2 regions of the Blautia argi genome follow, and region 2 is predicted to be linked to the other one. Evidence: a T-box and tRNA genes for the amino acid it is inferred to sense, from the RefSeq annotation. Region 2 holds a T-box; the other holds one or more tRNA genes.
What was found. A T-box is a leader RNA that pairs with one kind of tRNA and senses whether it is charged. The one in region 2 lies ahead of DQQ01_RS02320 (valine--tRNA ligase), so its partner is inferred to be a tRNA-Val.
Positions count from the first base shown of each region.

Region 1: it has a tRNA-Val gene. The T-box ahead of DQQ01_RS02320 (valine--tRNA ligase) is inferred to sense a tRNA for this amino acid. The anticodon was not compared.

Region 1 is NZ_CP030280.1:20,488-34,995, reverse strand. It holds rRNA gene DQQ01_RS00190 (23S ribosomal RNA) at 1-2,710, shown strand, start outside; tRNA gene DQQ01_RS00185 (tRNA-Asp) at 2,937-3,010, shown strand; tRNA gene DQQ01_RS00180 (tRNA-Val) at 3,041-3,113, shown strand; tRNA gene DQQ01_RS00175 (tRNA-Tyr) at 3,135-3,216, shown strand; tRNA gene DQQ01_RS00170 (tRNA-Thr) at 3,240-3,312, shown strand; tRNA gene DQQ01_RS00165 (tRNA-Met) at 3,323-3,396, shown strand; tRNA gene DQQ01_RS00160 (tRNA-Phe) at 3,403-3,475, shown strand; tRNA gene DQQ01_RS00155 (tRNA-Lys) at 3,484-3,556, shown strand; gene DQQ01_RS00150 (DUF6062 family protein) at 4,301-5,074, opposite strand; gene DQQ01_RS00145 (MATE family efflux transporter) at 5,260-6,633, shown strand; gene DQQ01_RS00140 (hypothetical protein) at 6,630-6,941, shown strand; gene DQQ01_RS17960 (hypothetical protein) at 6,992-7,093, shown strand; gene DQQ01_RS00135 (O-acetylhomoserine aminocarboxypropyltransferase/cysteine synthase family protein) at 7,118-8,407, shown strand; gene DQQ01_RS00130 (tRNA 5-(aminomethyl)-2-thiouridylate-methyltransferase MnmM) at 8,410-8,976, shown strand; gene DQQ01_RS00125 (SpoIID/LytB domain-containing protein) at 9,033-9,902, shown strand; gene DQQ01_RS16815 (hypothetical protein) at 9,910-10,035, shown strand; gene DQQ01_RS00120 (hypothetical protein) at 10,048-10,920, opposite strand; gene DQQ01_RS00115 (M23 family metallopeptidase) at 11,076-11,903, shown strand; gene DQQ01_RS00110 (GIY-YIG nuclease family protein) at 12,124-12,378, shown strand; gene DQQ01_RS00105 (AraC family transcriptional regulator) at 12,375-13,232, shown strand; gene DQQ01_RS00100 (ABC transporter substrate-binding protein) at 13,555-14,508, shown strand, end outside.
Region 2 is NZ_CP030280.1:457,946-472,453, forward strand. It holds gene DQQ01_RS02315 (endonuclease/exonuclease/phosphatase family protein) at 378-1,436, opposite strand; T-box leader at 1,566-1,801, shown strand; gene DQQ01_RS02320 (valine--tRNA ligase) at 1,882-4,530, shown strand; gene DQQ01_RS02325 (LTA synthase family protein) at 4,547-6,628, shown strand; gene DQQ01_RS02330 (bifunctional folylpolyglutamate synthase/dihydrofolate synthase) at 6,777-8,078, shown strand; gene DQQ01_RS16005 (hypothetical protein) at 8,071-8,220, shown strand; gene DQQ01_RS16275 (tetratricopeptide repeat protein) at 8,230-8,688, shown strand; gene DQQ01_RS16280 (tetratricopeptide repeat protein) at 8,675-9,562, shown strand; gene DQQ01_RS16840 (hypothetical protein) at 9,603-9,731, shown strand; gene DQQ01_RS02340 (STAS domain-containing protein) at 9,894-10,229, shown strand; gene spoIIAB (anti-sigma F factor) at 10,242-10,685, shown strand; gene DQQ01_RS02350 (SigF/SigG family RNA polymerase sporulation sigma factor) at 10,694-11,407, shown strand; gene DQQ01_RS02355 (stage V sporulation protein AA) at 11,483-12,094, shown strand; gene DQQ01_RS02360 (stage V sporulation protein AB) at 12,094-12,510, shown strand; partial or broken gene DQQ01_RS17995 (SpoVA/SpoVAEb family sporulation membrane protein) at 12,567-13,041, shown strand; gene DQQ01_RS02370 (stage V sporulation protein AD) at 13,041-14,054, shown strand; gene spoVAE (stage V sporulation protein AE) at 14,068-14,424, shown strand.

The DNA.
Region 1 (14,508 bases), 440 kb from region 2:
GGGGAACCCGGTGAACTGAAACATCTAAGTAACCGGAGGAGAAGAAAGAAACCTCGATTTCCTAAGTAGCGGCGAGCGAACGGGAAAGAGCCCAAACCAGCGTGCGTGCATGCTGGGGTTCGGACTGCAGAAGTGATTCGTTGAAGGTAATGGAACGGTTTTGGGAAAGCCGGCCAGAGAGGGTGAAAGCCCCGTACATGAAACCGAAGGCGACATGGCAGGATCCAGAGTACCACGAGACACGGGAAACCTTGTGGGAACGAGCGGGGACCACCCCGTAAGGCTAAATACTCCTTAGTGACCGATAGTGCATAGTACTGTGAAGGAAAGGTGAAAAGGACCCCGGGAGGGGAGTGAAAGAGAACCTGAAACCCTGTGTTTACAAGCTGTGGAACCTCATTATAGGAGGAACCGCGTACTTTTTGTAGAACGGTCCGGCGAGTTGTGCATACTGGCAAGGTTAAGCACCAAAGGTGTGGAGCCGTAGGGAAACCAAGTCTTAATAGGGCCAGAGTCAGTATGTGCAGACCCGAAACCGGGTGATCTATCCATGTCCAGGTTGAAGCTGCCGTAAAAGGCAATGGAGGACCGAACGCACATCCGTTGAAAAGGGTGGCGATGAGGTGTGGATAGGGGAGAAATTCCAATCGAACCCGGAGATAGCTGGTTCTCCTCGAAATAGCTTTAGGGCTAGCCTCGGCAAAGGTTTATGGAGGTAGAGCACTGAATTTCCTAGGGGGCGTCAAAGCCTACCGAAGAATATCAAACTCCGAATGCCATGAAACTGATTGCCGGGAGTCAGACTATACGAGATAAGTTGGATAGTCGAAAGGGAAAGAGCCCAGACCTCCAGCTAAGGTCCCAAAGTACGTGTTAAGTGGAAAAGGATGTGGGATTTCAAAGACAACCAGGATGTTGGCTCAGAAGCAGCCATACATTCAAAGAGTGCGTAATAGCTCACTGGTCGAGAGGTCCTGCGCCGAAAATGTCCGGGGCTGAAACACGACACCGAAGCTGAGGAATCCTGAAAAGGATTGGTAGAGGAGCATTGCATAAGGGAAGAAGCAGTACCGGAAGGAGCTGTGGACTTTATGGAAGAGAGAATGCCGGAATGAGTAGCGAGATAGAGGTGGGAATCCTCTAGGCCGAATATCTAAGGTTTCCAGGGTAAAGCTGATCTGCCCTGGGTAAGTCGGGGCCTAAGGCGAGGTCGAAAGACGTAGCCGATGGACAACAGGTTGAGATTCCTGTACTACGATATGACAGAACTGTGGGGACACGTGTGGAAAGCACAACCCGGGAATGGAAGCCCGGGGCAAGCGGGGTAGGAGTCACATAGGAAAAACCGTGTGGCAATCTGAAGACGTGAAGCGGACCGAAAAGAAGTAGGGAAGTGTGTGAGCCATGCGTCGAGAAAAGCCGCTATTGTTTATATCGTACCCGTACCGTAAACCGACACAGGTGGATGAGGAGAGAATCCTAAGGCCGGCGGAAGAAGCATTGTTAAGGAACTCGGCAAAATGACCCCGTAACTTCGGGAGAAGGGGTGCCACAGAGATGTGGCCGCAGAGAATAGGCTCAAGCAACTGTTTAGCAAAAACACAGGTCTATGCAAAACCGAAAGGTGAGGTATATGGGCTGACGCCTGCCCGGTGCTGGAAGGTTAAGAGGAGAGGTTAGCGCAAGCGAAGCTTTGAATTTAAGCCCCAGTAAACGGCGGCCGTAACTATAACGGTCCTAAGGTAGCGAAATTCCTTGTCGGGTAAGTTCCGACCCGCACGAAAGGCGTAATGATTTGAGCGCTGTCTCAACAATGCATCCGGTGAAATTGAAATACCAGTGAAGATGCTGGTTACCTGCGCCAGGACGGAAAGACCCCATGGAGCTTTACTCCAGTTTGGTACTGGGACTCGGTATTGCATGTACAGGATAGGTGGGAGGCTGAGAACACATAACGCCAGTTGTGTGGGAGCCGCTGTTGGGATACCACCCTTGCAGTATTGGGTTTCTAACCAGCCGCCGTGAACCGGCGGTGGGACAATGCCAGGCGGGGAGTTTGACTGGGGCGGTCGCCTCCGAAAGGGTATCGGAGGCGCCCAAAGGTTCCCTCAGAATGGTCGGAAACCATTCGAAGAGTGCAAAGGCAGAAGGGAGCTTGACTGCGACACCGACGGGTGGAGCAGGTACGAAAGTAGGGCTTAGTGATCCGGTGGTATTAAGTGGGAATGCCATCGCTCAACGGATAAAAGCTACCCTGGGGATAACAGGCTTATCACTCCCAAGAGTTCACATCGACGGAGTGGTTTGGCACCTCGATGTCGGCTCATCGCATCCTGGGGCTGTAGTAGGTCCCAAGGGTTGGGCTGTTCGCCCATTAAAGCGGTACGCGAGCTGGGTTCAGAACGTCGTGAGACAGTTCGGTCCCTATCCGGCGTGGGCGTAGGATATTTGAGAGGAGCTGCCCTTAGTACGAGAGGACCGGGGTGGACGGACCGCTGGTGTACCGGTTGTTCTGCCAAGAGCATGGCCGGGTAGCCAAGTCTGGAAGGGATAAACGCTGAAGGCATCTAAGCGTGAAGCCCCCCTCAAGATGAGATATCCCATTCGAAAGAAGTAAGACCCCTTGAAGACGACGAGGTAGATAGGACAGAGGTGGAAGTACAGCAATGTATGGAGCTGACTGTTACTAATCGGTCGAGGGCTTGACCTAATAGTGGAGAAAGCGGCGGAGGTGAAACTGGAACGGAGAGGAATGTTTACATTCCGAAACGTGGAAGTGGCACCGGAGTCATTTGCGAAGCAAAGGACATGAGTAAATGCGGAGCATTTAGGAATGACCGCTTCGGAACGGAAGAAGCCGAAGACTCCATAAAACGGTAAGTTGGAAATGGTTTGGTTTTGTGTATGCGGTTTTGAAGATATATATCTTCAGGAATGGCCCAGTGGCTCAGTTGGTTAGAGCGCCGCCCTGTCACGGCGGAGGTCGAGAGTTCGAGTCTCTTCTGGGTCGTTACCTTCAAAAGAAGGTAGCAAGATTTATGGGATCTTAGCTCAGCTGGGAGAGCATCTGCCTTACAAGCAGAGGGTCATAGGTTCGAGCCCTATAGGTCCCATTTACTCTTAAAATAAAATAAGGGCGATTTCCCGAGTGGCCAAAGGGGACAGACTGTAAATCTGCTGGCAACGCCTTCGGTGGTTCGAATCCACCATCGCCCATTTAAAATTGAATACCACATCACGCCGATGTGGCTCAATTGGCAGAGCAGCTGATTTGTAATCAGCAGGTTATCGGTTCGAGTCCGATCATCGGCTTAGATATTATCGCGGGGTGGAGCAGTCTGGAAGCTCGTCGGGCTCATAACCCGAAGGTCATAGGTTCAAATCCTGTCCCCGCTACTCAATGCCCAGATAGCTCAGTTGGTAGAGCAGAGGACTGAAAATCCTCGTGTCGCTGGTTCGATTCCGGCTCTGGGCATTTTCTATGGAGCATTAGCTCAGTCGGTAGAGCACTTGACTTTTAATCAAGTTGTCCGGGGTTCGAATCCCCGATGCTTCACTAAGAAATATGACTCAAATCCATTAGGATTTGGGTCAATTTTTTTGTCTATATAAAATGTATCTATATGCCAATCCATATTATAGAAATGCCGATGAGATAGTTTTGATATTCTAATGACATCTCTGAATATCCCCAAAACAGAAAAAATATGCAGGAGTTATCCACAAAAAACGAAAAAGTGAATGTATAGTGAGGATAAAAAGAATTGTTATTTCCTTTTTAAAGGGTATCCTTTTACGGAATTTAAAGTAATAAAAAAGAAACCAGAATCAATGAGGGGGGAAGGTTGATTCTGGTTCCTTTTTTTTGATATTTATAATATTAAAAAGAAGGAGAGCCGGTTTTCATACCGGCATATGAAAAAGAAAAAGATTTTTGAAAAAGTCTTATCGGCTTTTACAAGTTATACTATACAGGGTAAATGTGATAAAACTGTGATGAAATCATAAAAGAAGTCTTAATAAAAGAAAAAAGCAGAAAATAAAGAGGGATATAAAAAGACAGGAGCAGGAATCCGAGGGGGATAGATTCCTGCTCCTGTTTTATTTCATAAAAAAGAAGGAGTTACTGGCAACTCATTGCCAGTAATATGAAAAGAAAAAGATTTTGAAAAAAGTCTTATTGGCTTTTACAAGTAATACTATACAATGTAAATAAGGACAATTTATGACAAAAAACTAAAAGAAAAATGAAAAAGGTAAATTCTGATTTATGCTTTTTTTATAATTCCTTTTTATTTGATTATTTTTCAGCTTTGTATACCGGGTCTGCAGGATAGCCGCCGGCTGCTTTTTGCATACCGCGCTGGATTGCATCTTTGGAGGTTTTCCAGTCCGCATCTTTGTTTTTATAGTCAAATTTGTCGCAGAACCACTCCAGGTCATCGGTCACCCGCTGAAGGTTTTCGGTCATAAGAGCAAAAAGGTCAGTATAGAAGCTTTGCTTTTCTTTGTCTGAAAGAAGCGTATCCCCTGTTTCTACTAAATCTGCAAAATGGGGGATACAGAAACCTTTGCTATTTTGAAAGAGTTCCCGGAACTCCGGATTCTTGCGATAGAGTTCAAAGAAGGTATCCAGATAACGGTTGTAGGTACTGCGGTAATAATCACAGATATAGCAGGTGGAGGTCTGTTCTTTTACCCAGGCGCCAATGTTGGTACGAGGGTTCTCAGAATCTACTTTTGTTTTTTTGAAATGCCCCAGCATGGAAGCCTTGGCAGGGGAGAACATTTTTATCTGCTGTTTCAGCTCTTCGTTTTTCTTTTTGAAATGGGTGGTGAGGATCAGACCTGTGCCAAGACGGTTTCCATAGTCAAACATTTTTTTATAATGTGTGCGGCAAAACCCCATTTTATCTGTTTCGGCACGGACATCGTCTTCCATATAAGAAGCACCGGAACCCAGCACAAAATCTATGGCGTGCTGTTCCAGATTCCGCTCAATAAAGCAGAAGGGACATTCGTCCTGGGCGCGGAAAGCGTCCATAAGAGGGATTGTGTAAATTTTTTCTTTCATTTGCTTCGCTCCTTTAAATTTAAAAAGATATAATATAAGATTACCACAGAAGAAAAATAAAGAAAAGAAGGGGAATGGGCAAATACAGGAATAATGACAAAATTACTGAAATTAAGTGTTTACACAGGTATTGTCAGTCTGATAAACTATATAGAAAGAGTTTTATAAGAAAATATGGAGTTGTTATGAAAAAGAAAATAGATTTGTTAAATGGCCCTATAGCAGGAACTCTGGCAAGGCTGGCGTTTCCTATTATGGGGACTTCTTTCATACAAATGGGGTATAACCTGGTTGATATGATATGGATTGGAAGACTGGGAAGCGGTGCGGTAGCGGCAGTTGGCGCGGCGGGTATGTTTATGTGGCTGGCAAACGGCGTGACTACGATTCCCAGGATTGGCGGACAAGTGACCGTGGGGCATAAGCTGGGCGCAGGAGATAAAGCGGCAGCAGCAGAATATGCAAGAGGAGCGCTCAGAATGGGAGCGTTTCTGGGAATTCTATACGGAATTATCAGTTTGCTTCTGAATAACCAGTTGATTGCATTTTTTCAGTTAAATAGTCTAAAGGTTATCTGGGACGCCAGATTGTATCTGATGATTACCTGCGGTCTGGTAGTGTTTTCCTTTTTAGACCAGGTGCTTGGAGGAATTCTGGCAGCTATGGGAAACACGGTTACAACCTTTCGGGTAACCACCATAGGTTTGTTGATTAATTTGATTTTAGATCCTGTACTGATATTTGGAGTGGGGCCGATTCCGAGGCTGGAGGTAGCCGGAGCCGCTATGGCAACTGTCCTGGCACAGGTGATTGTATTTGTGTTGTATTTGCGGGCAGTATGGCATGAACCGGTTATTTTTGCCAACCTGCATTTGTTTGTGAAAACCAGAAAAGAATATGTAAAGGAAATGGTGAAAATAGGATTTCCGCCGGCAATACAGGATTCCCTGTTTTCCTCTATTTCCATGGTCATTGCCCGTCTGATTGCAGGCTGGGGTGATGCCGCCGTTGCGGTGCAGAAGGTGGGAAGCCAGATTGAGTCCATTTCCTGGATGATGGCAGGAGGATTTTCTACTGCGGTCAATGCCTTTATTGCACAGAACTATGGTGCGGGAAAAGGCGAGAGAATTCGGAAGGGATACCGCACAGCCCTGGTGATTATGGCGGTGTGGGGCGCATTTACCAGCTTTTTGCTTCTGGTGTTTCCGGAATTTTTCTTCCGCATTTTTATTACCGAGGAAGAGGTTATTCCTATGGGTGTGGATTACCTCCGGATTATAGGAATTTCTGAAATTTTTATGTGTCTGGAAGGAGCGGCAACCGGAGCGTTCCAGGGTATGGGAAAAACGGTTCCGCCTTCTGTGACAGGAATTGTGTTTAATACTCTGCGTATTCCTACAGCCATGCTGCTTTCTGCAACTGCTCTGGAATTAAACGGAGTTTGGTGGGCGCTTAGCCTTTCCTGCGTATTAAAGGGAACCGTACTTCCGGTATGGTTTGCTCTTGTATTCAGGAAATTCTATAAAAATTATAAGGAAATGAAAGGAAGGTCTGTATGAATACCAGTGAAATGATTATGGTGCTTCTGGGCGTTCTGATTATCGGAGGTGGGGTTTTTCTGGCGGTAAAGGGAAAATCTTCGATGATAAGAGAACGGTTTGGAAGCGGTGTATCCCCGGAGAATGAGAGAAAATTTATGAGAACTGTTGGAGGCGCTGTGTGCGTGATTGGATTGGATATGCTGCTGTTAGTTGGACTGAGTGTAAAATATCATATCAGCCAGGAAGTGACACTGGCAATTCTGGGAGTCGGAATTGTGTTATTTGTCGGAATTCTGCTGTTTGGGCAGAAGTATTACAGAAGGTAAGGAGTGGATTTATTACTTTTTCAACCTTTGCACTGGAGAGTTCTTCCCTGATGAAGCAGGGAAAAGCAGTAGCAGAAGCAGTTTATATGGCGCTTAGTGTGGGAATCTGTCTGGCAGCAGTGATGTTGGGACAGAAGCTTATAGTAAGATAAATTTTAAGAACAGGAGAGGACAAAATGAGCAGAGAATATCGTATTGAAACAAAATGTATCCAGTCCGGCTGGAAACCGAAAAAAGGCGAACCAAGACAGATGCCGATTTATCAGAGTACCACCTTTAAGTATGATACTACAGATGAAATGGGCAGATTGTTTGACTTAAAGGATAACGGTTATTTTTATACACGCTGCCAGAATCCTACCAATGATTTTGTTGCAGCAAAAATTGCAGATTTGGAGGGCGGCGTGGCTGCTGTTTTGACTTCTTCCGGTCAGGCTGCCAATTTCTACGCAGTGTTTAACATCTGTGAGGCAGGAGATCATGTTATCTGCGCTTCAGCCATTTACGGCGGTACTTTGAACGTATTGGGTGTTACGGCAAAGAAGATGGGAATTGAATGTACGTTTATTGACGTAGATGCACCGGCAGAAGAACTGGAAAAAGCTTTCCGTCCAAATACAAAGGCGGTTGTGGCAGAAACCATTGCAAACCCTTCTTTGGTAGTTCTGGATATAGAGAAAATGGCGAACCTGGCTCACAGTCATGGAGTTCCGCTGATTGTGGACAATACCTTTGCTACACCGGTAAACTGTAATCCATTTCAGTGGGGAGCAGATATTATCACACATTCTACCACAAAATATATGGACGGACATGCAGCACAGGTAGGCGGCGCCATTGTGGACAGCGGAAATTTTGACTGGGAAGCACACGCAGAAAAATTCCCGGGACTGACACAGCCGGACGAATCTTATCATGGAGTTGTATATACCAAACAGTTTGGAAAAGCGGCTTATATTACAAAAATTAATGCACAGCTTATGCGAGATTTGGGTTCTATCCCATCTCCGATGAACTGCTTTATTTTGAATCTGGGATTGGAATCCATGGTGCTGAGAGTGGAAAGACACTGCTATAATGCACAGAAAACAGCGGAATACCTGGAAGCGCACCCTCTGGTAAGCAAGGTAAACTATCCGGGACTTCCGGGAGATAAGTATTATGAACTGGCACAGAAATATATGCCAAAGGGAACCTGCGGCGTTATTTCCTTTGAGTTAAAGGGTGGAAGAGAAGCGGCTGTGAAATTCATGGACAGCCTGAAACTGGCGTCCATTGTTACCCATGTAGCTGACGCAAAGACCAGTGTTCTGCACCCGGCAAGCCATACCCACAGACAGTTGAATGATGAGCAGCTTGTGGCAGCAGGAGTATCTCCGGGAATGATTCGTCTGTCTGTAGGAATTGAACATATTGAGGATATTTTGGAGGATTTGGAGCAGGCGCTTGCAGCCAGTGAGAAATAGAGATGAGGTCATATCAGATTACAGAGTGGAGTCATGAACTTTTTCGTTTGCAGGTAAAACCGGGCGGAACCTATATTGACGCGACTATGGGAAACGGACACGACACACAGTTTTTGTGTGAACTGGCAGGAGAAACAGGAAAAGTTTTGGCTTTTGATATTCAGGAACAGGCGCTTGAAACTACGGAGAAGCGGCTTTTGGAAGCAGGGCTTCGGGAGCGCGCCGGTCTGGTTTTGGACAGCCATATTCATATGGAAAATTATGTAGAGGCAGAAACCGTGGACGGGATTTACTTTAATTTCGGATACCTTCCCGGTGGAAAACATGAGCTGGCAACCAAGGCAGACACCAGTGTTCTGGCAGTGGAATCAGGGCTGAAGCTTTTAAAAAAGGGCGGTGTTATGGCTCTTTGCATCTATAGCGGCGGAGATACAGGATTTGAAGAAAAAGACCGGATTCTGGAATTTCTGAAAAACCTGGACAGCCGAAAGTATATTGTCATTGTGAATCAGTATTATAATCGGGAAAATAACCCGCCGATTCCGGCATTTGTAGTGAAAAAGGGATAGGACAGGACAGGGCAGGCATAGGATAACAGTAAGGAAAATACAGGTTTTGTGAAGATATGAGCAAAAAAAAGGAATCATGTATTTTCGCAGCAGTGCTGTTTCCTGTACTGCCCTGGATTTTTACGGTTATTCTCCTGGGACGGGAGGCATGTCCATTCAGTAAAAAGCCGGATATAGAAGCGTATGCTGCACCTGTGGCAGCGTCGCAGATTTCCTGGGAATATGGGGAGGAAGCCATTTGCGCGCAGGTGGTTCTTGCCAGAACGAATTTGTATGCAAACCCTGATGAACAGGAAGAAATGATACAAAACGCTGCCCGGTATATTAAAAAGAAGCATATGAATGGGGAGAGGCTGCAGCAATATAAGCGCTTTCAAAGAGCAGCCCGAGAAACAAAAGGACAGGTGCTAAAGAAAAACGGAGAACTCCGGGAAATGCCGTATCATGCCCTGAGCGCAGGAAAAACAAGGGACGGAAAAGAGGTTTTAGGGGAACGTTTTTCTTATGTGCCGTCTGTGGAAACAACAAAGGATATAAACAGTCCTCTTTATGTGGAGGGCTGTTATTTTACGCAAAAAGAGCTGGAAAAAGAATTGAAGGCGCTCTATCCCGGCTTTCAGATGGGAGAGGGAATTGTGGAAATAAAATCTGCAGACGGAGCAGGATATGTCATGGAGATACAGATTGGAAATCAGGTATTTCAGGGGGAGCAGGTACGGGAAATTTTGAAGCTGCCGTCCTCCTGCTTCACCATACAGAAAATAGAGGAGCAGGTGCGGTTCTTGTGTAAAGGCGTGGGACATGGGCTGGGTATGAGCCAGTACACGGCACATCAGATGGCATTGGAAGGGAAAAATTATAAGGAAATTTTAGGATATTTTTTTCCGGAAATGAAAGTGGAAGATGTGGGAAAGGAAACTCCGTAAGGAGTGCATGGCAGAGGAGAGATATTATACTGTTGAAGTAATCTGCCGCATGAGTAAGACTTCTGCGCTGGGCTGTTTCGCTGAGTTTCTTTCTTATGCGGCAGTTGGAACTTTATTTTTGCTGTTTGATTAAAGCAGAAAGCTGTTATTTCGCATCTTCTGTCTGAAGATTCAGGACAGAAACATGCAGAATGGGAGTGTCCCCGTCTTCTATGCTTTCGGTATTGAAATAAATCTGGTCGCCTTCTTTGAATTCATAAAAGCCCTGCACATTGTAGGGATACAGGATTGTCATACTTCCATTCAGTATGACGGCATCTCCCTTTTTCAGCCCATAAGCGTCATTGTCAGCAGTGATGGAGGCTTCTATGGTAGAACTGTCTGTGATTTTTGTAATTTCTGCCTGAATTTCTTTGGAAACATTAGTTTTGTAGGTCAGCGGAGAAGGGGTGGTTTCCAATACATGAACGGCTTTTTTGGATACGGGCAGATATTTTACGATAAATTTGGAATCCGGTGCGTATTTGTATCGGATCTCCGGGCTGTCTTTGTCCAGACTTCCTTTTGGCTGCAGATAGGAATAAGTGTCAAATTCTTTTTTGGTAACTGCAATGCTGACTTTCTTGTCCCATGGGTCAGTGCCTTCCATGCAATAGGTGTTGCCAAGGGAAATTCCAAACAGGGTATGCTTTGTTTTGGAAAACTCTACTTGTGTCAATGTCGCTTCTTCGGGATTTGATTTGGCGGTAAGGTCGCGGATACCGCTGTAAAGAGGAAGAAGACTGAGCAGCAGTATGGCAAGGGTACAGCAAAAGGGAATATAGCGTTTTATGTCTGCACGGAGTTTTTTTCTGAAAAAAATCCAGTATAGCAGAAAAAGCAGAGTAACGGCAAGAACTGCCCAAAAACAAATATAATAGGAAGGGGGCGCTGCTGTGGTCTGATAAAAGAAAATCAGGACAAATCCGTCCAAAAGCAGCAGTACTGCCATAAACAAAAAGAAAAGATATTTTTTCATATGCAAGAACCTCCGTGTTTGATAAAAATATTTTATCATGAAAGAGGCCGGAAAGCTATTCTTTTGTGTGTATAAGTTTTCATATTCCGGCAATCCTATAATTGAAAACAAGAAAAGGGGCAGAAGTGTTCCAATTATAGGCAGAGGTGAAGAATATGAGTAAAAAAGGGAAAATTCGTGCCGCCCTGGGAGGGTTACTGGCACTGACACTGGTAGTTACCTGTGTGACTGTATATCAGTCCGGGAGTAAAAGCACACCGAATGAGAAAGAATTTGTTAAGGAGAACCAGGAGGATTCTGTTGACCAGGCAATAAAAACAGAAGAACGGGACGAAGAAGAAACCGAAGATGTGAATACATCTGATGTGGAAGGAACAAAGACAGTAGAGGAAGAACAGGATACTGCAACAGAAGATTCAGCAGAGCAGGAAGCTTTGCCAGAGGATACAGACAAGGAAGAGTCAGCAGAAGAAGCACAGGCAGAAACAGACGCAGAGGCGCAGGTAGCCCAGGACGTGGCAGCGCAGGCACAGAATCAGGCAGGTGTGGCAGCAGCGCCGGATATTAATTTTACGGAAAGCTCTCTTATGGAGTGGCCGGTAAACGGACAGGTTGTGCTGGATTATAACATGGACAATACTGTTTACTTTCCTACGTTGAATGTGTACAAGCTGAATCCGGCTGTGGCAATTTCAGCAGAAGTTGGCGCTCCGGTAGCCGCTGTTGCCAATGGAAAAATTGTATCTGTACTGGAAAATGAAGAAACAGGCACAACAGTGACTGTAGATATGGGAAATGGTTATCAGGCAGTGTACGGACAGTTAAAGGACGTACCGTTCCAGGCAGAAGAATATGTGACAGCAGGAGCTGTCCTTGGGTATATCAATGAGCCTACCAAATATTATACAGAGGAAGGGGCAAATCTTTACTTTGCATTAAGTAAGGATGGCGTATCCCTTGACCCTATGGAATATTTACCGTAAGAATCATTCACAAATGCATTCTTCCAGAGTATAATAAAGTATGCGAAAGATAATTCGCAGCCGATTTTCTTCTTACAGTCTTTGTATGAGAGGCGCAGCCTCCGGTATGGTGTGAAATACTTCTTAATCGGCAGCTTTATTATAGAGAGGGCGTCCTGTTTGGCTTGACAGAGCAGATGAGGCGTCCGCTACATAACCTTGAACAGAAAGGAAAAAACAGGTGAACTATACATATATTGTACGGTGCGGCGACGGTACACTTTATACAGGGTGGACAAACTGTCTGGAGAAACGAATTGCCTGCCATAATGCAGGGAAAGGGGCAAAATATACCAGGGTGCGGCTTCCGGTGGAGCTGGTGTATTATGAGGAGTTTCTGACAAAGCAGGAGGCTATGAGCCGGGAGGCAGGGATAAAAAAAATGAGCAGGAAGGAAAAGGACAGGCTGATAGAGAGAGGCGGGAAGAAGGTATGAAAAAGGGCGGAGAAGGAACCGAAAAAACGTATATTGAAGGGGTAAGAATTAATTTCCTTTATGTAGATAAATATTCATTTGGCAGAGCCTGGTATATGCCGGAGAGTAAAATCCCTTATAGTATGCTGCGTTATATTACGGCAGGAAAGGCGATTTTTATTATTGATGGGAAGGAACTTGTGGTGGAGAAAAACCAGGTTGTTTATCTTCCAAGGGGCTGCGTGCTGTCCTGTCATGCTTTGGGAGATACATTCTCTTTTACAAGCATACGGTTTAATATGTCTGTTTCCTATGATGGAGGGGATTTTCTGAGAGATTATTATCAGATGCCGGAAGTATTGGAAGATAAGGGAGAAAAAGAATATTTTGACAGGATTTATGGGGCTATACATTCTGATGGAGCAGAGAGAATGTTTCTGGTTCGAGGATATCTGGAACTGTTGATTGGGAAAATTATCGGAAGGGCAGGAAAACATGAGAAACAAATAGAACGGGAAGTAGTGGGTGGTGCAGAAGTCAGAACAGAGCAAATGGATCAGAGAATCCAGCGAGTTGTGGACTTTATGGTACTGCATCCTACAGAAAATTATACAACTGCAAGGTTATGTGATATGGCAGGTCTGGGAGAAACCAGATTTCGCAAGCTTTTTAAAGAACAGACTGGGAAAAGCCCGGGAGAATATCTTAGAGATATGCGTATGATGGTAGCAGGAAGACGACTGCTTTTATCAGCAGAAAGTGTCAGTGATATTGCATATAGTGTAGGGTATGAAGATGTTAATTTTTTTATCCGTGTATTTAAAAAATATTTTGGTGTGACTCCAAATCAGTATAGGAAAATATCTAAGGAATAGTGTTGATTAGTCCTATAAAGTGAGGAATAGCATACAGAATATATAATTTTATGAAGATATACAGATTGAAACTATATAAAATGACTAAAAATCTCTTTTTCAGGAAGTGGAAAAAGAGATTTTTTTGTGGAAAAATAGAGAATACACCAATATGGAAGTAAAAGCGCTGTTTTGTGCTATTAATGAATGGATAGTCCGTGGTATTGTACAGTATAAAAAGGTAAAATCTAGTTATAAAAAACAAAAGACACAAATATAGGACGGAAATTGTGAAAAGTGTTATAAAAAATGATGAAAAATTACAAACGAAAGGAGTAAGATTATGAAAAAGAAACTTGCATTATTGTTAGCCGGAATTTTAACATTAGGGTCTTTTGCAGGCTGCGGAGGTGATTCAGGAAATGGAAACGAAGAACCGAAAAGCTCTGTAAATGCAGATGGAGAGCTGGAGGGTGATATTACGTTTTGGCATTCCTTTACGCAGGGTGGAAGATTAGATACCATTCAGGCAGCAGCAGATAAGTTTATGGAAGAAAACCCGAAAGTAAATATTAAGATTGAAACCTTTTCCTGGAATGACTTTTATACAAAATGGACAACAGGACTCGCGTCAGGAAATGTACCGGATATGAGTACTGCCTTAGTTGGACATGTAACAGAGATGATTAATTCAGATGCATTAGTTCCTTTGAATGATTTAATTGATGATATCGGAAGAGATAAGTTTTCAGAAAACGCAATCAATGAAGGTACGGTAGACGGCAACAATTATTCCATTCCATTATATTCTCATGCAATGGTTATGTGGGTAAGAAAGGATTTGCTGGAACAAAATGGGCTGGAAGTTCCTAAAACATGGGACGAGTTGTATGAAACAGCCAAAAAGCTGACAAAGGACGGTGTTTACGGTTTATCCTTCCCGTGCGGTTCCAATGATTTTCAGGCAACAAACTTCCTGAATTTCTATGTCAGAAGCGGTGGTGGAAGCCTTTTAAATGATGATTTGACAGCAAACTTAACCAGTGACTTGGCAATTAAAGGAATTAACTATTGGTTGAAGGTTTATGAAGACTGTTCACCAAAAGATTCTGTAAATTATGATGTTTTAGACCAGGCAACCTTATATTATCAGGGAAAAACAGCTTTTGATTTTAATTCAGGTTTCCAGATTGGCGGTGTTCAGCAGAACTCTCCTGATTTATTACAGTATGTGGACTGTTACCCAATTCCTACTATAGACGGAAGCGAACAAAAAGGAATTACAACCTCTAATCAG
Region 2 (14,508 bases):
GAACCTGAACTTATAGAATTATGCGTTGATTAAATGGCAGGTGGTATATTCCCTGATTCCATGTTTCCTGTTAAACTGTTTTCCGGTTTTGTCTTCCCGCAACAGACCAAACCGCGTACCCTCCGCAGAGTACAGGAAAGCTTCGTGACCGGAATCAGGGGGTGTCCATCAAAAGCAGAGAAAATGGAAGTACATGAAAGAAATAAAATATAAATAAATTAAATAAATATAAGAGAGGCTGCCTCAGAAGGTACAGGAAAAAAGACTTTCCATATACACTTTCCGGGGCAGCCTTTTCTGCTTTATAGGAAATTTCATTTTCTATAAAGCAAAAACGCTTTGAGAGATTCTTTTTTATACGGTCAGAAGTGCAGACCTTATTGGAACTGCACTTCTAAAAGAACCGGCTGATGGTCGGTATAGGCAAAATCTGTATTGACAACAGAAATATCGGAAACTTTCAGATTGTCCGATACAATAAATCCGTCCAGAACATACACCTGAGAAGTTTCATAGGAGCCTGTATAAGGTGCATTTAACAGACGGCAGGTGGGATAGCTGTCATCCACGGCAAAAGAAAAATGCTTTGGCAAGTCCTTGTGCTCAATCGTGCCAGGAACCCAGTTTTCAGTATCGTGAATCGGATAGCTATCCATACCCTCAAAGGTCTGGTTAAAATCCCCTCCTGCAATGACATAATTGCCTGCTGCGTATTCCTCTGCCAGCTTCTTTGCCAGCATTTTGCTCTGTGCCTCTTTTCCCTCTCCGCTGTCATAGGCCTCCAGATGAAAATTAATCAGCACCAGCTCTGCATCTGTATCCTTTAGAGGAATGCGGGTTTCCAGCATACACCGCTTCAGATTGCAGGTTTTTATCGGCCAGGTAAAGGATTCCGGAAGGGAAATTCTGGAGGCAGAGTCTGCATGCAGGTCTGTCAGGGTAAGAAGTCCGCTGTTCACCTTTCCGATAGGGGGAAGGGGATATGGCACAAAATCACATTTGAAATTGCAGGCAAAGACACTGTCCATGTTGAGAGCGTTTTCATAGTATTCTGCTTCATTCAAATGATAGGAACGTTTGGAATCCGTGTCCACCTCCTGGAGGAAATATACGTCAGCAGGATTGTCAGACAGGATTTTTTCAATCCCCTTTAAGTTGTCCTGTACCTGCTTTTGGCTGTCCGGCTGTACTCTGGTTCCGCCGTCCATAAAGAAATCCTCACTTTTATCGAGTCCCGCATATCCGGTGTTAAAGGTCATAACACGAAAGGTAGCTTTATTGGAAAGAATCCGTGCGCCGGAAGGCGGGGGCAGGCTTTCTATCGGCCTGGGACGATATTCCCGAATAGTCAGCCAGAGGACGCCCAACAGCAGAAGAACCACTGCAAAAAGAAGGACAAATCCGGCTGTTTTCAGGATTGTTTTTGTTTTGTTCATGGTAAGCACCTCCTGGAAACATTGTAGCATAAGGGGTAGGGATTGAACACCCAAATACAGGGAGATTAGAAAGATTTTAGAATTTCCTGTCTTGACAAAGCAGTGCTTTGTGCTTATGATATTCCTCAGAAAAAGGTAATGAGAAAGAGGAGTACATTTTGGAAGCTGGCAGAGAGGACGATTCACAGGCTGGAAGATTGTCCGGGCAGGAAGAGATGGAAGGTAGCTTTTGAACCGGGAGGCTGAAGGATCAGACTGTCAGAAATACAGAGAAAAGGGTTTGGTAGGTTTCCACGCGTCGTCTGCGTTAAAGGACTTCAAAGTGATAAATTAAGGTGGTACCGCGATACGAAGTCGCCCTTTGTAACTATTTTTCAGAAGATGGTTATGGGGGCTTTTTTATTTCATAGGAAAATGTGCCCTATAACCAGAAAGAGGAGGAACTATGAGCAAAGAGCTTGCAAAAACTTATGATCCGAAAGGATTGGAAGACCGTATTTACCAGAAATGGCTGGACAACAAGTATTTCCATGCCGAAGTAAACAGAGATAAAAAACCATTCACCATTGTTATGCCCCCGCCAAACGTTACCGGACAGCTTCATATGGGACATGCCCTGGACGAAACCATGCAGGATATTCTCATTCGTTTTAAGAGAATGCAGGGCTATGAAGCCCTTTGGCAGCCGGGTACAGACCATGCAGCCATTGCCACTGAGGTAAAGGTTATTGAGAAGCTGAAGGAACAGGGCATTGACAAGAACGAAATCGGCAGAGAGGAATTCTTAAAGCATGCCTGGGAATGGAAGGAAGAGTACGGCGGAAAGATTATCAACCAGTTGAAAAAGCTGGGTGCATCTGCAGATTGGGACAGAGAGCGCTTCACCATGGACGAGGGCTGCTCAAAAGCTGTGCAGGAAGTCTTTATTAAGCTGTATGAAAAAGGCTATATTTATAAGGGCTCCAGAATTATCAACTGGTGTCCTGTGTGCCAGACTTCTATTTCTGACGCAGAGGTAGAACATGAAGACCAGGACGGATTTTTCTGGCATATTAATTATCCGGTAGTGGGAGAAGAAGGCAAATTTGTGGAAATCGCGACCACACGTCCGGAAACTCTTCTGGGAGATACTGCGGTAGCAGTGAATCCGGAAGATGAAAGATACAAAGACCTGGTAGGAAAAATGCTGAAGCTGCCTCTTACGGACAGAGAAATTCCGGTTGTGGCAGATGAATATGTAGACAAAGAATTTGGAACAGGCTGTGTAAAAATCACACCAGCCCATGACCCCAATGACTTTGAAGTAGGAAAAAGACACAACCTTCCGGAAATTACCATTATGAATGATGATGCTACCATTAATGAGCTGGGCGGCAAATATGCAGGCATGGATCGTTATGAAGCCAGAAAAGCTATGGTAGAGGATTTAAAGGAACTGGGACTTCTGGTAAAGGTGGTTCCCCATTCTCACAGTGTAGGAACTCATGACCGCTGCAAAACCACAGTAGAGCCAATGATTAAGCCACAGTGGTTTGTGCGTATGAAGGAAATGGGCGAGGCTGCCATTGAAACACTGAAGGAAGGAAACCTGACCTTTGTGCCTGAACGTTTTGACAAGATTTACATGCACTGGCTGGAAAATATCAGAGATTGGTGTATTTCCCGTCAGCTCTGGTGGGGACACAGAATTCCGGCTTATTACTGCGATGAGTGCAGAGAAACCGTTGTGGCAGCAGATATGCCGGAGAAATGTCCGAAGTGTGGCTGCACTCATCTGCATCAGGACGAGGATACCCTGGATACCTGGTTCTCCTCAGCCCTGTGGCCGTTCTCTACTCTTGGCTGGCCGGACAATACAGAGGAAATGGATTATTTCTATCCCACAGACGTGCTGGTAACCGGATATGATATTATTTTCTTCTGGGTGATCCGTATGGTATTTTCAGGCCTTGAACAGACCGGAAAGACACCGTTCCACCATGTACTCATTCATGGTCTGGTAAGAGATTCCCAGGGTCGCAAGATGAGTAAATCCCTTGGAAACGGTATTGACCCGCTTGAGGTTATTGACAAATACGGCGCTGATGCCCTGCGTCTGACTCTGATGACCGGAAATGCGCCCGGAAATGATATGCGTTTCTACTGGGAAAGAGTAGAGGCAAGCAGAAACTTTGCTAATAAGGTATGGAACGCGTCCAGATTTATTATGATGAACCTGGAAAAAGCAGAGGTTCCGGCAGAGATTGACCTTTCCTCCCTTACCAGTGCAGACAAGTGGATTCTCTCCAAGGTCAACACACTGGCAAAGGATGTTACAGAAAATCTGGATAAATATGAGCTGGGAATTGCAGTACAGAAAGTCTATGACTTTATCTGGGAGGAATTCTGTGACTGGTATATTGAAATGGTGAAGCCTCGTCTTTACAACGAAGAGGATACTACAAAGGCAGCGGCTCTTTGGACTTTGAAGACCGTGCTTGCCAATGCCCTGAAGCTTCTGCATCCATATATGCCGTTTATTACAGAGGAAATTTTCTGTACCTTATGCCCGGAGGAAGAATCCATTATGATTTCATCCTGGCCGGAATTTAAAGAAGCGTGGAATTTCGCAGCAGATGAGGAAGCTGTGGAAATGATGAAAGAGGCGGTAAGAAGTATCCGTAATGTTCGCACAGGCATGAACGTACCACCAAGCAAAAAGGCAAAGGTTTATGTTGTGTCTGAAAACGAAGGGGTAAGAGAAGTATTTGAAAACGGGAAGGTTTTCTTTGCCTCTCTTGGTTATGCCAGCGAGGTGTTGGTGCAGGCAGACAAGACGGGAATCGCAGAGGACGCAGTATCGGCAGTGACCTCTGACGCAGTCATTTACATGCCTTTTGCAGAGCTTGTAGATATTGAGAAGGAAATCGAAAGACTGAAAAAAGAAGAGGAAAAACTGGAAAAAGAACTTGCGCGCGTAAACGGAATGCTGAAGAATGAACGTTTCATCAGTAAAGCACCGGAAAGTAAGGTAGCGGAGGAACGCGAGAAATTAGAGCGTTATACAAATATGATGGAACAGGTGAAGTTAAGACTTGCACAGCTTCAGCCTTAATAAGGAGAAGAACGCTATGAAAGAAACCAGAAAAGTATTAAGTATTAAGTATCTTAATATGTTTTCCGTTCCCCTGCAGATGCTTGCCGTCTGCATCGGGTACTTCTTTATAGAGGCAATTTCCAGACATTCCCTGTGGGAAGCCATGGATTTTATGAAGGAACGCCCTTTGGTGTTCCTTTATAATGCCTTTTTAATTTTTACCACAACCCTGATTGTATACCTGTTCAGACGGAGGGTGTTCTGGAGAACCATCTGTGTGATTTTCTGGCTGGGTCTGGGAATTATTAACGGTGTGCTGTTAAGCAACCGCGTCACCCCCTTTACCGGTCCGGACTTGCATCTGATTACGGATGCATTTCAGATCGCAGACAGGTATCTGTCCCCGTTTTTCTTTGTGGTGGTAGTCATTGCCGCCATACTGGCAGTTATTGGACTGATTATTCTGTTTTTCAAGGGACCGAAATACCAGGGGAAAATGAGCTACAAATTAAATGTTCCGCTGATTTTAGCCGGAGTTCTGGCATTTGCAGGAACCACAAAGCTGGCGCTTGACAAAAGAGTGCTGTCCAATTATTTCGGCAATATTGCTTTTGCCTATGAGGATTACGGCTATCCCTACTGTCTGGCTACCACGGTATTTAATACCGGTATCGGGCTTCCCAGAGGTTATTCAGAGGAGAGTGTTGAAAAAATTGACAAGAGTGAGGATACGCTGCCAAAGACAGGAGAAAAACGTCCGAATATTCTGTTTTTACAGTTGGAATCCTTTTTTGACCCGGAGCTGGTGGAATACCTGGATATTTCCGAAGACCCGATTCCGAATTTCCGCAAGATGATGAAGGACTATTCCTCCGGGTATTTCAAGGTACCGTCTGTAGGCGCAGGTACTGCCAATACAGAGTTTGAAACCATTACAGGAATGAGCATGCGCTATTTCGGACCGGGGGAATATCCCTATAAGAGCGTGTTAAAGGAAACCACCTGTGAGAGCGCGCCTTATGTGCTGAAGAATCTGGGTTACGGTACCCATGCGATTCATAATAATGAAGCCAATTTCTATGGAAGAAAAAATGTGTTTGCAAATCTGGGATTTGACAGCTTTACTTCCGAGGAATATATGGCAGAACAGGACGATACGAACCCAAACGACTGGATCAGAGATAAAAATCTGACAAAATATATTCTCCAGGCCATGGAGTCCACAGAAGGGCCGGATTATGTGTATACTATTTCCGTACAGGGACATGGAGATTATCCGGAGGAACCTGTGCTGGAAAATCCTAAGATTAAAGTCAGCGGTGCAAGCACTCAGGCTGAGAATTACAAGTGGGAATATTACTGCAACCAGATTTACGAAATGGATCAGTTTGTAAAAGAACTGACAGACACTCTTTCAAAGCTTGATGAGGATGTGGTTCTGGTGATGTATGGTGACCATTTGCCTACCATGGGCCTTACGGTTACAGATATGAAAAATAAATATCTTTTCCAGACAGAATATGTGATCTGGGATAACATGGGATTGGAAAAAAAGGACAAAAACCTGGCAGCTTATCAGATGGCAGCAGAGGTTCTGGACAGAGTGGGAATCCATGAGGGAAATGTATTCCGTTTCCACCAGGCAAGAAGAAACACCAAGAATTACCAAGTGGATCTGGAAATGCTGCAGTATGATATTCTGTATGGAGAAAAGTATATTTATGACAGGGAAAATCCTTTCGAACGGGTGAAAATGCATCTGGGTGTGGAAGATGCACAGCTTGAAAGCATTCAGCAGATTTCAGAAAATCAGTATTATATCAAGGGAGCAAACTTCACACAGTCCGCATTTTTAGAGGTAAACGGCGAGCTTATAGAAGCGAATTTTGTAGATGAGAATACCCTTCTTGTGCTGGATACCCAGCTAACGGAGGAAGATAAGGTAGACGTTGCGATCCGAAGCAACAGTTCCACGCACAGGGTGCTTACAAGGACAGAAAAATATATCTACCATGAGCCTGAGGCAGGCAGCAATAAAGCAAAATTAGAACCGATTATTACCGAAGAACCCGAAACAGAAGTAACGGAAGAAAGTCAGAAAGAAAAGGAAGAATAAAGGGAAAAACTTTTTGGCAAACCGACATAATTTGCTTGCATATTGTCACCACTTCATTATAATGGTAAGTGACCGTACAGGAAGTACAAAGCTCCATTACAATGAAGTGGTACTTTGCATTACGGGCAAAAGACGGGAGGAAATCAACTTGTTTACATACGAAGAAGCAGTAGCTTATATTGAAAATATACCGAAATTTACAACGAAAAATAAATTGGAACACACCAGGAAATGTCTGGATCTTCTGGGCAGTCCTGATAAAGATAAAAAAATAATCCATGTAGCCGGGACCAACGGAAAGGGAAGCGTCTGTGCGTTTCTTTCCTCTATGCTGGAGCAGGGGGGCTTTCGCTGCGGACTGTTTACCTCTCCTCATCTGGTGAAAATCAATGAGCGGTTTCAGATTAATGAAGTTATGATTTCAGACGAGAGATTTACAGAGGCCTTTCTGGAAGTGAAAAATCTGGCAGACCGCCTGGTGGAAGAAGGAGATTATCACCCGACCTATTTTGAATTTCTGTTCCTTATGGGAATGATTGTGTTCAGACAGGAAAATGTGGATTACATCATTCTGGAAACCGGGCTGGGAGGAAGACTGGACGCAACCAACTCTGTGACAAAGCCCCTTGCCTGTGTCATTACCTCAATCAGTCTGGACCATGTGGAATATCTTGGGGATACCATTGAAAAGATTGCAGGGGAGAAAGCGGGAATTATCAAAAAAGGCGTGCCGGTGATTTTTGACGGCAACCGAGAAGAGGCGGCAGCGGTGATAAAGGCAAGAGCCGAAGAACTGGGATGTCCCTGGTATGAAGTAAAGGAAGAGCAGCAGAACATGCTGGATTATACGCCAGAGGGAATCCGCTTTTTATCTGCTTCCGGAATTTACGGAGATACGGAGCTTTTTGTTCCTTTTATTGCCAGGTATCAGATGATGAATGCAGCTTTGGCGCTGGAAACCATGGGCGTGCTGAGAATGGTACATGGTCTTCAGAAAGAGGCGTTAAAGGCAGGAATCTGCAGTACCAGATGGCAGGGCAGAATGGAAACTATTTTGCCGGGCGTGATTGTAGACGGGGCGCACAACGAGGACGGGATTGCCAGATTTGTGGAAACCGTATCCTATTTCCAGAAGGACTATCCCATTACTTTGCTGTTTTCTACCGTTGCGGATAAGGAGTTTCCAGATATGATAAAGAGAATCTGCGAGGGACTTGATTTTGCAAATGTCATTGTCACGGAAATCTGGGGAAGCAGAAAGCAGTCATCCAGGGAGCTGGCAGAACTGTTTCGTTTAAATGGCTGTGAAACAGTGTTTGCAGAGCCTGATGCAGGGAAGGCTTTTGACCTGGCATATAAAAAGAAAAAGGACGGCTTGCTTTTTGTGGCAGGTTCGCTGTATCTGGCGGGGGAGATTAAGGATTATGTAAGGAGGAACGTACATGATTAATTATGAGGAAGAACTGAAAAAATTCCAGCCCTGTCTTGATGTAGATGATGCGGAAGGGGCGATTTATCATCAGGATTTGACCGATGTCATAGACATTTTGAAGGAAATGATAAAAGAGAACCAAAGCACTTCGGATAAATAGGAGAAGATTATGAATTGTATTGTATGTCATGCACAACTGACGGCTTCGGACTATTGCCCAAAGTGCGGGTGCAATGTAAAAGCCCTGAAAAAGGTAAACGCGCTTTCCAATCTCTATTATAACCAGGGGCTTGAGAAGGCTCAGATTCGGGATTTGTCAGGAGCGATTACCTGTTTAAAGAGAAGTCTGAAAATGAATAAGCTGAATATCCAGGCAAGAAATCTTCTGGGGCTGGTATACTTTGAAACAGGAGAAGTGGTGGCAGCGTTGTCCCAGTGGGTAATCAGTAAAAATATGATGCCCCAGGGAAATCCTGCGGAAGGCTATATTGACAGGCTGCAGAAGAATGCCAACCGTCTGGACATGATTAATATCAGTATTAAAAAGTATAATCAGTGTCTGGAATATTGCAGAAACGGCAATCCGGATATGGCAAAAATGCAGCTGAAAAAAGGTGCTTTCCAATAATCCCAAGCTGATTAAGGGCTATCACCTTCTGGCGCTTCTTTATATGCAGGAAGGGGAATACGAAAAAGCCAGAAAGAGATTGAAGGCAGCAGCCCGGATTGATAAAACCAATACTACCACTCTGCGGTTTTTAAGGGAAATCGAGGAGCAGACAGGGCGGGCTACCAGTCTGGATTCCAGATTTAAGATAAAGGAAAAAGAGATAGAGAAAAAGGATGGAAGCGTGATTTACCGCTCTGGAAATGACACCATTATCCAACCGCCGGAATACCGGGAAAAATCTATTACTAATACCTTGGTAAATCTGGTGCTGGGCCTTTTGGTAGGGGCGGCAGCCCTGTGGTTTCTGGTAGTTCCGGCAAAGACCCAGAAAATCAATCAGGCAGCAAATAAAAAGGTGGTAGAATACAGTGACAAAATGGCGACTCTGTCTGCAGAACTGGATCGTATGCAGAAGGATATGGACGCGTCCACGGATTCTGTCAGCACAGCGAAGAGCCAGATTGATGCAGCCAATGCCAAAGCCGCCGGCTATGAAAATCTTATCAAAGCATGGCAGGCCTACCGGGATGGCAGCTATGGCACAGCGGCCAATGCCATGGAGGGAGTTGCCCCGGACGCGCTCTCTGTAGAAGCGAAGGGCATGTATGACACCATTATGAGTGAAATTGGCGGCACGGTGAAGGCAAATTACCAAGCTGCAGCAGGAAGCGCCATGGAAGCCGGGGATTATGACACCGCTATTTCCAATCTGGAAAAAGCCCTGGGTATTGGCTCGCAAGATAGCAATACCATGTTTAACCTGGCTCAGGCTTATGATAAAAAAGGAGATACCCAAAACGCAAACAAGTGGTATCAGAAAATTCATAGATGATTATCCCGGCACAGAGGATGCCCAGAATGCTGCTGATTATATGCAGGCAAACGGCGGTCAGGCAGCAGATGCAGATGAGGGACAGGCAGATAACGGCGAAGACGGAGAAGAGAACTCCGGGGAGGTTCAGGGCGCTTCTGAGGGAGAGCCTGTGACACAGGACGAATAGAATAAAAAACAAAAGAGAAGCCTTGAGGAAAAGGGGCTGTCGTAGCAGATGCAGATCTGAAAACAGAGAAATTTCGGAATGCAGTCTGGGCGGCAGCCCCTTTTCTGCAAAAAAAATTTGGATTGCACCAAAGGGAGCAGGTGCGGAAAGGGGAAGAAAAAAATGGAAGAAACCATGGTAAAGCGGGGAAACAGGCTGATTGTCTATGTACCCAGAGAGCTGGATCATCATTTTGCAGAGCAGATAACCGAGGAGCTGGACAGCGAGCTGGAAAAGGGTACGGTGCGGCAGTTGGTGTTTGATTTTTCAGCAACTACCTTTATGGACAGCTCAGGCATCGGTATGCTTATGGGACGGAAGCGGCTTTTAAGCTGCTGCGGAGGCACGGTAAGCGCCATTCATGTCAGTGACAGAATCTGGCGTATTATGCAGCTTTCTGGAATTTACAAACACATGGAAATCAGTCAGGAAGCGGTGTGGAACCGCAAAATGCGATAGGAGGGGAGAAAAATGACGCATACAAATAAAATGGTGCTGGAGGTAGAGAGCCGTTCCTGCAATGAAGGTCTGGCAAGAATTGCCGTTGCTGCCTTCAGCACACAGCTAAATCCCACCCTGGAGGAGGTGGCAGATATTAAAACTGCTGTGTCAGAGGCAATTACCAACTGCATTGTCCATGCTTATGAAAAGGAAACGGAGTGGATTCGCATTGAGTGTTCTTGTCAGGAAAGAGAGCTGACTGTCATTGTCCGGGATACGGGAAAGGGAATTGAAGATGTGAAAAAGGCGATGGAGCCTCTGTTTACCACAAAGCCGGAGCAGGACCGCTCAGGAATGGGATTTGCCTTTATGGAGGCCTTTATGGACAGAGTATCTGTAGAATCCAGTCCAGGTGCGGGAACGTCCGTAACCATGAAGAAAATCATAGGAAGACAGAAGCCTGTCTTTGATTAGGAGGTTGTATGGATAATATCCTTGCCCTTATCGGGCGCGCGCACCAGGGAGATAAGAGAGCAAGAGATATACTGACAGAGAAAAATATGGGGTTGGTACACAGCATTGCCGCAAGGTTTAAAAACAGAGGAGTGGAGATGGAAGACTTGGTCCAGATAGGGTGTATCGGGCTTTTAAAGGCCATAGACAAATTTGACCTTTCCTATGATGTGAAATTCTCCACCTATGCGGTTCCCATGATAACCGGGGAGATTAAGCGGTTTCTGCGGGACGACGGCATGGTAAAGGTCAGCCGTTCCTTAAAGGAAATGGCGGCAAAGGCATATGCCCTGCGGGAACAGTTGATTTTAGAGAAAGGGCGGGAGCCGCAGATAGAGGAACTTGCAAAAGAACTGGGAGTGTCCAGGGAGGAATTGGTGCTTGCCATGGATTCCCAGGGGCAAGTGGAATCCCTGCAGAAAACTATTTATCAAAGCGATGGGAATGAGATTTCCTTAGGGGAGCGGCTGCCTCAGGAGGAGAATCAGCAGGAAAAGGTGGTAAACCGCATGTTTTTGGAGCAGGCGCTGAATACGCTGGACAAAAAGGAAAGAGAACTGATTTATCTCCGGTTTTTTCAAGACAGAACCCAGAGCAGTATTGCCGGGGAACTGGGTATGTCCCAGGTACAGGTTTCCCGCATGGAGAAAAAAATTTTAAAGCGGCTGCGGGAAAAGCTATAAAAAAGCAGGGGAATATTTCACAAAAAAACAGCCATACTAATTTCTAAAGCAAGAGGCAAGGAGGCTGTCAGATGAGTGAAATTTTGTATATACAGACAGAAAAAAAACGTGGAGGTATACCAGCCGGAGGTGTACCTGCAGGATGTGGCAAAGCTTGCCTGTGGGGATGCCAGAGTGCTGAACCGGAATAAAGTCCGCAGGATATTTACCATTCCAGATGAAAAGCCGGGGCGGTATGTGGTTTCCGCAGCGGATTTGATTCATGCAGTGGCAAAGGAAGAACCAAATGTAGATGTGACGCATGTGGGAGAAGCCGACTTTATTGTGACTTATGAGGGGAAAAAACAGGGAAAGATGTGGATAAGCTGGTTAAAAACAGCCATGGTATGTGCAGTAACCTTTTTTGGCGGCGCATTTTCCATTATGACTTTTAATACAGATGTGGATACCTCCGGGCTGTTTTCTCAGCTTTACCGGCAGTTTACAGGAGAGCTTTCCACAGGGCATACCATTCTGGAATTTGCCTATTGTGTGGGGATCGGGCTTGGAGTTGTGATTTTTTTCAATCACTTCGGGCACTATAAGCTGACCCAGGACCCTACGCCTATGGAGGTACAGATGCGTGTTTACGAAGATGATGTAAACCGCACCCTCATAGCCGTAAAAAACAGAGGAGGAAAAGCATAATGTGGCAGGGAGAGATTCTGGCAGCACTGGCAGCGTTAAGCGGCGGAGCCATTGTGGCTACCGCCCTTGCTGCCTTTATCATTGAACTGGGCATCATTCCCCGTCTTGCCGGAATTACCCATACCGCCAAACATATACTTTTGTACGAAAACTGCCTGATGCTGGGAAGCTTTCTGGGAAATCTGGTATTTATCTATGATTGTTCTCCTCCTCTGGGGCAGATTTTCCTGGCGTTTATGGGGCTTTGTTTTGGAATCTTTCTGGGTTGCTGGATTATTGCACTGGGCGAGGTAGTAAATGTCTTTGCCATTATGGCCCGCCGTTTGGGGCTGAAGAAGGGCACAGCCCTGATTGTACTTTCCATTGCTGTGGGTAAGACGCTGGGAAGTCTTGTGCAGTTCTTTTTGTGGGGATAAAAACAGAAAAACCGCACAGACTAATGGAAAAATAAAATAAGGAAGGTGATTTCCTCATGCAACCACAATCTGAAACTCAACAGAGAAAAGCAAAAGAATACGAACAATATGTAAAACAGAAGACCCCTACCCACAGCCTGCCTTTAAACATGGCAGGAGCCTTTGTTTGTGGAGGGCTGATTTGTACGGTAGGGCAGGTGATTTTAAATATCTGCAAAAACATGGGTATGAACCAGGAGATAAGCGGAGCCTGGACGTCCCTGATTTTGGTGCTGCTCAGTGTGCTGCTTACCGGTTTTGGCATATATCCCAAGCTGGCAAAATGGGGCGGGGCAGGAACTTTGGTTCCCATTACCGGATTTGCCAATTCTGTGGCAGCCCCGGCCATTGAATACCAGAAGGAGGGACAGGTTTTTCGGCATTGGCTGCAAGATTTTCACCATTGCAGGGCCTGTGATACTCTACGGAATTCTCACCTCCTATTTTTTGGGACTGGTTTATTATTTTCTGCATTTATGGGGGATTGTGTAATGGAACAGATGATAGGAAAACAGAGTATACAGTTTGAACGGGCCGTGCATATTTTAAGCGCTGCGTCCATTGTAGGAAAAAAAGAGGGTGATGGCCCCCTGGGGAAATATTTTGACCGGGTGGGAGAGGAGGACGGACTTTTTGGCTGCCAATCCTGGGAAGAAGCAGAGAGTTTTCTTCAAAAGGAAGCGGTTTCCATGGCGATTCAGAAGGCCGGCATTGAGAAATGGCAGCTCCGTATGATTTATGCAGGAGATCTGCTGGCGCAGACCATTGCTTCTTCCTTTGGTATTATGGGATTTCATACCCCTGTCTATGGTCTGTACGGAGCATGCTCGACTATGGGAGAGGGACTTTCTCTGGCATCCATGGCAGTGGCAGGGGGATATGCAGAATATGTGGCAGCCGTAACCTCCAGCCATTTTGCCAGCGCGGAAAAAGAATTTCGCTTTCCCCTGGGCTATGGAAACCAAAGACCGCTTTCTGCTACCTGGACAGTTACGGGAAGCGGAGCCTGTATTTTGGGAAGAAAGGGCGGAAAGGCGAGAATTACAGGGATTACCACAGGAAAAATCGTGGATTTCGGACTAAAGGATTCCATGAACATGGGAGCCTGTATGGCGCCGGCTGCCTGTGATTCTATTTACCAGAATCTCATGGACTTCAATCGTCTGCCGAAGGATTATGACCGGATTATTACCGGAGATCTGGGACAGGTAGGACAGGAGATTCTCTTTGATCTTTTAAGAGAAAAGGGCTTTGACATTGAAAAGCAGCATATGGACTGCGGCATTGAAATCTTTGATGCAGCGACTCAGGACACCCATGCAGGAGGAAGTGGCTGCGGCTGCTCGGCAGTGACCCTGGCGTCCTATATCCTGCCAAAGATAGAAAAAGGAGAGTGGAAGCGGGTGCTGTTTATCCCTACAGGGGCTCTGCTTTCCAAGGTGAGCTACAACGAGGGAAACAGTGTGCCGGGCATTGCCCAGGCTGTGGTAATTGAACATTGTTAAGGAGAAGGGAAACATGGACTATATAAATGCATTTTGGGTGGGCGGATTGATTTGTGCTCTGGTGCAGATTTTACTGGAAAAGACCAAGCTGCTTCCAGGAAGAGTAATGGTACTTCTGGTATGCGCCGGGGCGGTGCTTGGAAGTATAGGGCTTTATGATAAACTGATTTCTTTTGCCGGGGCAGGAGCAAGCGTACCTCTTCTGGGGTTTGGAAATACCTTATTCAAAGGTGTCAAAAAAGCCGTGCTTGAGCATGGGTTTCTGGGACTTTTCATGGGCGGTTTTACAGCCAGTGCAGTGGGGATTTCCGCAGCTCTGATTTTCGGATATATTGCCAGCCTTATTTTCCGTCCTAAAATGAAAAATTAAAGTACACAAGGTGTTAAAGAATTGTAAAAATGTATGAAAAATATAAAGATAAGAGAAAAAAACCGTGCTTTAGATAAGGAAGAT